Regions from separate parts of the Bradyrhizobium sp. 41S5 genome, predicted to be linked through region 1. Evidence: predicted binding sites of a transcription regulator. Region 1 holds the regulator's gene; the other holds the start of a gene.
What was found. The regulator LexA, encoded in region 1, represses DNA repair genes until DNA is damaged. The targets are predictions, from matches to a motif close to TGTTCNNNNTGTGTTCNG.
Positions count from the first base shown of each region.

Region 1 (5,580 bases):
GCCCGATCATTCGGCGACCGCGCGGGTTGCGCTGTGGGGCGGGCGTGAGCTCACGATGCTGATCCTGGCCTCGCTGGTGGCGGGGCTCGCGACCACGCCCTACGCCGCGTTCCATTTCCACCGCGTGACGCCCTACGGGCTGCTGGCGAACCTTGCGGCGATGCCGGTGGTGTCGGCGGTCGTGATGCCGGCCGGCCTGCTCGGGCTGCTCGCCATGCCGTTCGGCTTCGACGGCGTGTTCTGGGCGATCATGGGGTTCGGCATCGACTGGATGATCCTGGTGACGCAATGGGTCGCAGCGCTCCCGGGCGCGGTCGGCCGGATGGCGGCGTTCGGGATCGGGCCGCTGATCGTCGCAAGCGCGGGCCTCGTCCTGCTCGGGTTGTTGCGGACGCCGCTGCGCTGGTCGGGTGCGGTGCTGCTGGTGGCGGCCTCGGTCTGGGCGGTGCGGGTGCCGCAGCCGGACGTGCTGGTCTCCGCCGACGGCCGCAACGTCGCGGTGCGGGGCGGCGACGGGCGGCTGCATCTGATGCACAGCGCGAAGGACGCCTTCCTCGTCAAGGAGTGGCTGGCGGCGGATGCCGACGCGCGGACCGCGACGGACGCGTCGCTCGGCGAGGGCGTCTCCTGCGATCCGAGCGGCTGCGTGACGCAAGGGCCCGGCGGCGCCTTCGTCGCGCTGGCGAGCCGGCCCGAGGCGCTGGCCGACGATTGCGACCGTGCGGCACTGATCGTGACCGCACGGCCGGCACCGCGGGACTGCGCGGCCTCGGTGATCGATGCCGAGCGGCTGCGGCGCCACGGCGCGCTGGTGCTGCGGCGCATCAGGGACGGCTACGCCATCGATGCGGTCAAGCCCGGAGGGATCGACCGGCCGTGGTCGCCAGCGGTTCCCGGCGACGGTGAGGCTGCGACGACGTTGCGCGCCCCCGCAAGCGCGCCGCGGCCCACCGTCGATGCGACGCCGGCCGAGACCGATTTGCAGGGCGAAGATTAGCCGTTGTCGGGCGAGGGGCCGGTCGGCAACTCGAACAGGCCGAGATGGTATTCGTCGGAGTCAGGGCCGGCGTCAGGCTTCTTGACGAGGGTGAAGGAAGCCTCGGGAAATTGCTCCCAGACCTTCAGGTCGTCAGCCGTCACCGTCAGCCAGCCGAACCGGAACAAGTAGCGGCCCGGCTCCGTGACGCGTCCAGCCTTTTGCCATGTGACCTTGTCGACCACCACGCACGTCCTCCGTGCCCGATGATGCGCCAAGGCGCGCGCCGACGCAATTCTCCAGCCGCGCCCCGGAACCCGGCGTCCGGGGTCGCTCGAAATCGCTTAGGTCATCCGCCGCTGAACGGGTTCATTCCGCGGCGACGATGTGCTCAACCCAAAAACAGCGACGCAAATGCGGAGGGCCGCCGCTCCACAACCTTCGGCTTCTGCTCGACCGGCGGATGCAGTGCCGGCAATTGCAGCACGCTGACACGTTGTCCCTCGACGAGCTGGGTCACCAGCACATGGCTGCCGTCGGGGAATTCGACCGCGTCATGATGGCGATCGGGAACGTCGGGCTCGACTTCGTTGAACACCCCGACGCGGAAGTTCATCGTCTTGGTCCAGATCCAGCGGCTGTCGTAGCGAACGTTCTCGGCGAAAGCGAGCTCGGTGCCCGGCAGCATGCAGACCGCGACAGTGGGATCGGTCTCCGAAGCAAAGCCGCGGGTCGACGTGCCGCGGAAAGTCGTGGTGATCAGCGTCTCTCCAACAATGGCGGGGCGCGACGCCACGGCGTGCAGACTATAGTCACACATCGGATGGCTCCTCTAATCGAGGTAGCGACCAGTGCCTCTCCTTGAGGCATAGGGCCTCTACCAGAGTGGACGATAGCGAACGAGTGTCTCCTCGTTTCTGGGCGATTGTACGACTGGTCGCCCAACGCCCCAATCACAAACACGCGACGCCGCGTGAGAGGTGTCGGAGCGCATCGGGCAAACAGCACGTTACGCTATCATTCAAGGAACGATCCGATGTGTTGCTCGTTCCCCGCCGCCATCAGTATTTGCGATAGAGGCCGATCAGCTTGCCCTGGATGCGGACCCGGTTCGGCGGCAGGATGCGTACTTCATAGGCGGTATTGGCCGGCTCCAGCGCGATCGACGCGCCGCGGCGGCGGAAGCGCTTCAGGGTGGCTTCCTCCTCGTCGATCAGCGCCACCACGATGTCGCCGGTGTTGGCGACGTCGTTGCGCTGGATCAGCGCCATGTCGCCGTCGAGGATGCCGGCGTCGACCATCGAGTCGCCGCGCACTTCCAGCGCATAGTGCTCGCCGGAGCCGAGCATGTCGGGCGGCACGCTGATGGTGTGGCTGCGGGTCTGCAGCGCCTCGATCGGCGTGCCGGCGGCGATCCGGCCCATTACGGGGACCGCGACCGGACGGTTGCCGTCGTCCTCGGCGATCGGCGGCGTGCTGGTGCGCTTGCCGAGGGTGCCTTCGATGACGCTCGGGGTGAAGCCGCGGCGGCCGTTGCCGCCGCCGGCCGAGAGCTCAGGCAGCTTGATGACTTCGATGGCGCGGGCGCGGTTGGGCAGGCGGCGGATGAAGCCGCGCTCCTCCAGTGCAGTGATCAGGCGGTGGATTCCGGACTTCGAGCGCAGGTCGAGCGCATCCTTCATCTCGTCGAAGGAGGGCGGTACGCCGGCCTCTTTCAGACGTTCATTGATGAAACGCAGAAGTTCGTACTGTTTGCGCGTGAGCATCTCGAGTATTCCCCCGGTTGGTAGCGTCGTTCGATTCCGAGACTTTTCAGGCGGGGCCTGACCTCAGGAGCACGGTGCTCATCACAAGCGCTCCCTCGCGGCCTCCCATTTGTACACACCAGTACTCGAAACAAATCATGAACGGACACTATATGTTCGATATGTGTTCCGCAACCACTTAATTTCCGGTGAACGCATCCGGCAGCGCACAATCGGCGGGCCGTGCGAGCCTCACTCAGGCAGCATCAGAATCTCGCATTCGCTGCCTTTGCCGGCGGCAGGCGCAAACGGCGGACGCACGAGAAGTGCCCGTGCCGCAGCGAGATTCCCGAGCAGCGACGAGTCCTGCTGCGTGACAGGCGTTGCGATCAGCGTGCCGTCTTCGCGCTCCTCGAGGCGCGCGCGCAGATAGTCCTCGCGCTGGTCGTTGGCGGCGAGATCGCGGCCGAGCAGGGCGCTGGCGCGGACATGATGGACAGTCTTTCGGCCGCTTAGCGCCCGAATCAACGGCACCAGAAACAGGAAGGCGCAGACATAGGAGGACACCGGATTGCCGGGCAGGCCGATCACCCGCATCGCGCCGAGCCGGCCATGCATCATCGGCTTGCCGGGGCGCATCGCGATCCGCCAGAACGCCATCTGAACGCCCTCGGCTTCCAGCGACTGCTTGACCAGGTCGTGGTCGCCGACCGAGGCGCCGCCGGTCGTGATCAGGATGTCGGCACCGGTCTCGCGGGCCCGGCGGATGCCGGCGGTGGTCGCTTCTACCGTGTCGGCGGCAACCCCGAGGTCGACGGTCTCGGCGCCTTCGGCGCGCGCCAGCGCCCGCAGCGCATAGCCGTTGGAATAGACGATCTGGCCGGGGCCGGGCGTCGAGCCCGGCATCACCAACTCGTCTCCGGTCGCCAGCACCGCGACCTTCGGACGGCGGTGCACCGCGAGCTCCGGATAGTTCATGGCGGCGGCCAGCGACAGCGCGCGATCGGAGAGGCGGCTGCCGGCATTGAGCAGCACGTCGCCCGCACGGAAGTCGACGCCGGCCGGGCGGATGTGCCGTCCGGCGGTTGCGGCCTCCGTGATCGTGATGTGGTCGCCGTCGACGGCGGTGTCTTCCTGGATGATGACGGCGTCGGCGCCATCGGGGATCACACCGCCGGTGAAGATCCGCACCGCTTCGCCGGCGCCGACCATCCGCTCGAACGGCCGGCCGGCGGCGACTTCCCCGATCACCTTGAGCCGGGCCGTCAGATCACCAGCGTCGGCCGCCCGCACGGCATAGCCGTCCATCGCCGACATCGGCTGCGGCGGCTGGGTGCGCCGCGCGGCGAGGTCGCGCGCCAGGGTGCGGTGGTAGGCGGCATCGAGCGCGACCATCTCCTCCGGCAGCGGTTCGGCGCCGGCGAGGACGGCGGACAGGGCATCGGCAACCGGCATCAGGGCCACGCTCGGAGCTCCATCAATCCAAATGTTCAATACCAAGTGCAGTCAGAGCCCTCGCCACGTCATCCGTCGATGTCACGTGGATGGCATGAAGGCCGCGCGCCCGCGCGCCCTCGATGTTGGCGGCCAGGTCGTCGAAGAACAGGATCCGCGACGCCGGCACACCGATGGCTTTTACCACATGATCGTAGGCCTCGGCGTCGGGTTTCCGAAAGCCGATCATCGAGGACAGGAAGACGGTGCGGAAATGGCTGAGCAGCTCGGCATGGATGACCGAGAAATGCGCGACATGGGCCGGATTGGTGTTGGAGAAGGCGTAGAGCGGCATCCGCACGGCGGCGCTCGCGAGCAGGGGGGCAATTCCCGGCATCTCCCCGGTGAAGATCGCATTCCAGCCTTCGAGGAACTGCGCATCGGTGAGGTTGATGCCGAGCGTCCGGCGCAGGTTTGCGAAGAACGCCGCGTCGTCGATCCGGCCGATCTCGTGATGCCTGAAGCTGTCGTCGACGACAAATCGCGTAGCGAGGTCGGCCGGCGCGCAGCCGGCATGCCGCGCCCAGTGCGCCATCACCTTCTCGAAGTCGATGTCGAGCACGACGCGGCCGATATCGAACAGCAGCACGTCGACGGAATCGGGAGAGAGTTGCGAGGTCATTGCGTGAAACCGTGTACGAGAATTGCGGGCGGCCGGCAATGTCTCCGATTTGTGCGGCAGGCATGCGACCAGGGTGCTGACGTTGGCCGGCTCGGTCCATTCTCACGCGGTGTCATCACCCGCGCGCATGCGGGTGATCCAGTATTCCAGAGGCGCTGGTGCTCGAGCCGAGAGGCCGCGGCGTAAAGGCAGAGAGCTCGGGGTATGACCACAGGTGCAACCGGAGCCGCTTCATGGGCACTCGTCAGTTGCACACTGCGCGTCCACCGCATCTCGACCCACGTTCGTGACGATCGCGAAGCGCCCCTCGATCGGGTGAGACGGGCGGCATAAACTGGGTTCTGTTTCGGATAAGGCGAAATATTTTTAACGCGGGGGCTTGCGCCGTCGGGCAAATCAGTGATTGGGCATTTGGGGCGTCAAGCGACTTGCTGCTTGCCGGGCAGACCTCTCACATCCTGGTAAGCGCCAGGCCGAGGTAGGCGATGAGCGCGCCGGTGCTGAGAATGACGACGACGAGCGCCTGCTCTGAACGTGCCTGCAGGGTTTTTCGGCTCACGGCGATGACGCTCCGTCTTTCAAGATCGTGCTGTCCAACTCACGTCGGTTGGCATCCGTTCCGGCTCCTGCCCGGGAACTTTCATCAATGTCAGCGGCGCGGGCGCGCTAGCTCGCTTCGCGTTCCAGGCCAGAAACGCGCAACGCCGCCCGCATTGAAATACGACGGGCGGCGTTGGTTCTAG
Region 1 is NZ_CP083721.1:4,523,958-4,529,537, reverse strand. It holds partial or broken gene HAP47_RS21695 (ComEC/Rec2 family competence protein) at 1-997, shown strand, start outside; gene HAP47_RS21690 (hypothetical protein) at 994-1,221, opposite strand; gene HAP47_RS21685 (hypothetical protein) at 1,368-1,796, opposite strand; gene lexA (transcriptional repressor LexA) at 2,038-2,742, opposite strand; gene HAP47_RS21675 (molybdopterin molybdotransferase MoeA) at 2,974-4,185, opposite strand; gene HAP47_RS21670 (HAD family hydrolase) at 4,199-4,837, opposite strand.

Region 2 (5,580 bases), 1.3 Mb from region 1:
AACGCGCAGGTCGGGCTGTCGCGGCCCGGCGATTACGGCGCCGATGTCAGCCATCTCAATCTGCACAAGACCTTCTGCATCCCGCATGGCGGCGGCGGCCCCGGCATGGGCCCGATCGGCGTGAAGGCGCATCTTGCGCCCTATCTGCCCGGCCATCCCGCAACCGACGGGGCGACCGCACACGCCATCGGCCCGGTGTCGGCCGCGCCGTTCGGCTCCGCGTCGATCCTGACCATCTCCTACATCTACATCCTGATGATGGGCGGCGAAGGGCTCACGCGCGCCACTGAGGTTGCGATCCTCAATGCCAACTACATCGCCGCACGGCTGCAGCCGCACTTCCCGGTGCTGTACCGCAACGAGCGCGGCCGCGTCGCGCATGAATGCATCGTCGATCCGCGGGCGCTGAAGACGACCAGCGGCGTCACCGTCGACGATATCGCCAAGCGGCTGATCGACTACGGCTTCCACGCGCCGACCATGAGCTTCCCGGTGGCGGGCACGCTGATGATCGAACCGACGGAATCGGAATCGAAGTTCGAGATCGACCGCTTCTGCGACGCCATGATCGCGATCCGGGGCGAGATCGCGGAGATCGAGAAGGGCCGCTGGAAGGTCGAGGCGTCGCCGCTGCGCCACGCACCGCACACGGTCCACGACATCGCCGACGACGCCTGGAACCGGGCCTACAGCCGCGCCGAGGGTTGCTTCCCGGCCGGCGTGTCGCGGTCCGACAAATACTGGAGCCCGGTCGGCCGCGTCGACAATGTCTACGGCGATCGCAATCTGGTGTGCTCGTGCCCGCCGATCGAGGATTACGCGCAGGCGGCGGAATAACGGGCCATGTTGCAGGATGGGTAGAGCGCAGCGAAACCCATCCTGCGGTCCGGCAATCATAAGGTCCGACGAGACTGCGGGCGAACGACGGCGAGCAATACCGCCGCAGGAGGAAACATGCGCGAGGAATTCTGGTTTCATTTCCCGTTTCGCGTCCGCTATTCCGAAGTTGACGCGCAGGCCGTGGTGTTCAACGCGCACTACCTGACCTACTTCGATACCGCGATCACCGAGTATTTTCGCGCGCTCGGCTACGACTATCTCGGCGAGGTCGCGCGGACCGGCATCGATTTTCACACCGTGAAATCGGTGGTCGAGTACAAGGCGCCGATCCGGTTCGACGAGGACATCGAGGTCTGCGTGCGGGTCGAGAAGATCGGCCGTTCCTCGATCGTGCTTACGCTCGCGATCTTCGCCAAGGGCTCCGACGACCTGCGCGCGACCGGCGAGATCATCTGGGTCGCCACAGATCAGAAGACCCACCAATCGGTCGCCGTGACGGAAGACCTGCGCGCGCTGATCGCGAGCCGAGAAACGGCGCTGGCGGAGGGATAGCCGCCAGATATCTGATCCAACACCGCACAAAACCAAACGGGCGCCGAAGACGTCGGCAACTCAACGTCCTCAGCGCCCGCTTGCAGCGAAATGATTGAGCCTTGAGGCTTACTCCTCCACGGGCTCCTCGCCCTCGGCGTCGCGCTCGGGCGTGCCGGCGAGGATCTGCTCGGAAATCAGGCCGGAGTTCTGCCGGATCGCGGCTTCGATCTTGGCGGTGATGTCGGGATTCGCCTTCAGGAACGCCTTCGAATTCTCGCGGCCCTGGCCGAGGCGCTGGCTGTCATAGGAGAACCAGGCGCCCGACTTCTCGACGATGCCGGCCTTGACGCCCAGGTCGAGAATCTCGCCCATCTTGGAGACGCCCTCGCCGTACATGATGTCGAACTCGACCTGCTTGAAGGGCGGTGCCAGCTTGTTCTTCACCACCTTGACGCGGGTGGTGTTGCCGACCACCTCGTCACGCTCCTTGATCGCGCCGATGCGGCGAATGTCGAGGCGGACCGAGGCATAGAACTTCAGCGCGTTGCCGCCGGTGGTGGTCTCCGGCGAGCCGTACATCACGCCGATCTTCATGCGGATCTGGTTGATGAAGATCACCATGGTGTGGGATTTGTTGATCGAGGCGGTGAGCTTGCGCAGCGCCTGGCTCATCAGGCGCGCCTGCAGGCCCGGCAGCGCATCGCCCATCTCGCCCTCGAGCTCGGCCTTCGGCACCAGCGCCGCGACAGAATCGACCACCAGCACGTCGACCGCACCGGAGCGCACCAGCGTGTCGCAAATCTCAAGCGCCTGCTCGCCAGTGTCGGGCTGCGAGATCAGGAGCTCGTCGATGTTGACGCCGAGCTTGCGCGCATAGACCGGGTCGAGCGCGTGTTCGGCGTCGATGAAGGCGCAGATGCCGCCCTTCTTCTGGCCTTCCGCCACGGTGTGCAGCGCCAAGGTGGTCTTGCCCGACGATTCCGGCCCGTAGATCTCGACCACGCGTCCCTTCGGCAGGCCGCCGACGCCGAGCGCGATGTCGAGCCCCAGCGATCCCGAGGACACCGTCTCGACATCCATCGAACGGTCGTTCTTGCCGAGCTTCATCACCGAGCCCTTGCCGAACTGGCGCTCGATCTGGGAGAGCGCGGCTGAGAGGGCCTTGGACTTGTCCATGGAGGATCCTTCGACGATACGCAGTGCAGTGGCGGACATTTGGGATGTGCTCCTTATGGCGGGGATTCGCTAGCGGGAAAAACGGGCGATGGGATCGGGGCGGAATGCGTTGTTGATAGGAACCTCGTACCACATTTGTTCTATGTTCGCAATATGTTCTTTTTGGCCTATCGGTGCTGGCCTGCTTTATCCCCTAGTGGCCTAGTTTGAATTTGGGAGTGACCTGTTTTGAATTAAGCGAACAGCAACCATGGCTTGGCCGATGTTCTCGGTAGGACTACTGAGTCGGCAATTAAGGTTCCACCCATAGCAATCGTTATGGTCCGCCAACTGTTCTCCATCCACAGGGGAGAAGTGTTACCGGAGTTCTCCGTGGGTGAACGGAGCTCCGAATTGACTAGGAACCCTATGGCTACAGGCCTATTGTTTATTCGTCACTGCGCGACACGCGGTATCTGTCGGTGATGAGAACGCCCGGTTAGCGCTCCCGCCTTCCTCTAACGGAACGGAGCGCGCCATGGTCCTCAAGCGACCGCGTCTCATGCACACAGAATCACTTGAAGAGCGTCTCAACATCGAGGCACAGCGGCTCTTGAAGGAGGCTTGGCGCCACTCCCCCGGCGTCGAGCGCTCCCGCCTTATCCGCAAGGCGCGCCTTGCCGAAACCGCCTCACAGTTGAGCGACTGGCTGCGGTCGCCGGGTTTGCGAGCGCCGACGTGAGGGACGCGGCAATCAAGGCGGTCCTGAATTACTTCCGGAGCAGACACCCCGACAGAAGCTCCGCAGCGATGCAGAAGGGCAGGCTCCGCAAGTAAAAAGGTCATCGCACTCGAAAGTGCAATATCCGGGATTTTGTTCATACCCTCTCGGACTGGAAGGCTACGCCGCCTGTAAGAGTTTCAAACGGGCGGCGTAGCTTTGTCTGGGCCGCCTTAGTCCCTGATCTTGCCCTTACCTTCGCAGGCCGTGCATTTGACCGGATAGATCCTGTGACCCGGCTGCACCACCTGCGCAATCGGCTGGACGCCCATACCATTGCAGTTTGGGCAGATACGCTCTTTGATCTTCGGCTGCATGTTTGAGCCTTTCTGGCCGCCTCAATTGGGCGAGTCGAAAGGGGCCGCTCCACGCGCGGCCCCCTGCCGGTTTAGTTTCGAAAATCTGTTCGGGATGAAAATCTAGCCCCGGCAAGACTTACGTTAGAGTTTTCAACAGACCTTTAGGATTCCGATAAACTACGGTGTTTCGCTATCAGAACCAGGAACCTGACATTAGACGCTCGCGTTAACTGACCACTTGCCTCTCAACGAAAGGGACAAAGAGGAGGTTGGCATGATGGATCATCCCAATCTCGGTTCGTATTTAGTTCGAGCGCGCATCTGTCTTGGTATTGCGATCATTGGCGCGGTGCTGTTCGCCACGGTGATGCTCACTCGCATACGATAAGGCCGCCTCAGTTGGCGGCGGCCTCTTTCTCCTTGGCGCAGGATCGGGCGGCGGTCCCAATGATCCGCTTATCCAAGCGCTTCTTCAGAAGCTGCCAAAGCCAGGTCCTTGGAGTGCCGATGAGCGGGTTAACTGGCTTCCCACTTACTCACAGAATCGCCGGCCGCGCTTGAGCGAGATATGGTTGGCTTGGGCGTGTCTGAAAAGCAGGAAACTCATGCCCGACAAGTGTTGGAGCGGTCCGCTGAACTCTGCGGATTCGATCTCTCCAATGTTCACTTTGGAACTGAGCACCGGCCATTTGCATATTAGGATTCGTGGAACTCAAACCCAACGGTTCGGACCCGTAAGACGAGGTAGAGCTGTCATGAAGCGACGACGACGCCGGGTTGTTCGTAAGCGCGAATTTCTCCGCACCTTTTGCTTTTGAGAGTCCTGATGCATGAGGTGTCCACCAAAATAGGTGGACACCTTGTGATGAGCGACGATGATCAGAAACTGCGGGTCAGGCTTGTCGGCCGGAACGGTCGCCGGCGCTACGAGGCGGCATCGAAAGAGCGTCTTGTCGCGGCCTGCCTTGAGCCTGGGGTTTCGGTATCGAGGCTTGCACTCGAACATGGGGTCAACGCGAACCTCCTTCGGAAGTGGATCAAGAAGCACAGCGCGACCAGGTCGCTGCCGCCGTCCTCACGCCCGGCGTTCATCCCGGTTCAGCTTGAGGGGAAGTCCGAGCGGGACCTGTCGCGAAAAGACAGCGTGGCGACGGTTGATTTGCCGGCTTACGATGAAGTGCGTGGTTCGGAACCCAAAGGGACTCCAGCTTTTTGTTCTCCGGCCAAAGTGAGCGTGTCGCTGCCGAATGGCGTGAAGCTCGCGCTGGAATGCGGCGATGTGGATGCATTGACGGCGATCATCGGAGCGCTGGGCGATGTTTAGACTGGGCGATGACCTGCAGGTCTATCTGCACCGTGAGCCGATCGACTTCCGGGCTGGCATCAACAGCCTTGCGGTCCTGGTCCAGGAGACGATGGCGCTCGATCCATTCACTCCGGCGGTTTTTGCGTTCTGCAATCGCCGTTGCGACCGGATGAAGCTTCTGTTCTTCGATCGGTCCGGCTTTGTACTGGTCCTGAAGCGGCTGACCGAAGACAGGTTCCGATGGCCGCGCCGCCAGGAGGCGATCGTCACGCTGACGACGGAGCAATTGCACTGGATCCTTGACGGCATCGATATCGATGCGATGGTCCGCCATCCGGTGCGGCAATATCAGGTTGCCGGCTGAGCTCTCGAGTTGAGCGGTTGACGCGTCGGTACGGTTCAGATTCAAGAATTCGATGAATCGAACCGGCGATCCGAGTGTTGAAGTGCTGTTGGCACGCATTGCTGCGCTGCAGGCGGAGAACCATCAACTCGCCGACCGCGTCGCCAAGCTCGAGGAAGAACTGGCGCTGGCACGCCTGCATCGTTTTGCGCCGCGCAGCGAAAAGCATGTTGATCGTCTCTTCAATGAAGCCGAGCAGGCCTCCGATGAGGAGGACGCCGGCAGTGAAACGAACAATATCGCCGAACTTCCGGACACGGGC
Region 2 is NZ_CP083721.1:3,270,816-3,276,395, reverse strand. It holds gene gcvP (aminomethyl-transferring glycine dehydrogenase) at 1-837, shown strand, start outside; gene HAP47_RS15410 (acyl-CoA thioesterase) at 955-1,392, shown strand; gene recA (recombinase RecA) at 1,501-2,589, opposite strand; gene HAP47_RS41570 (hypothetical protein) at 3,484-3,582, opposite strand; gene tnpA (IS66-like element accessory protein TnpA) at 4,475-4,933, shown strand; gene tnpB (IS66 family insertion sequence element accessory protein TnpB) at 4,926-5,279, shown strand; gene tnpC (IS66 family transposase) at 5,332-5,580, shown strand, end outside.
Region 2: a site for LexA is predicted at 2,694-2,711, ahead of recA (recombinase RecA). Genes of this name have one in related genera too.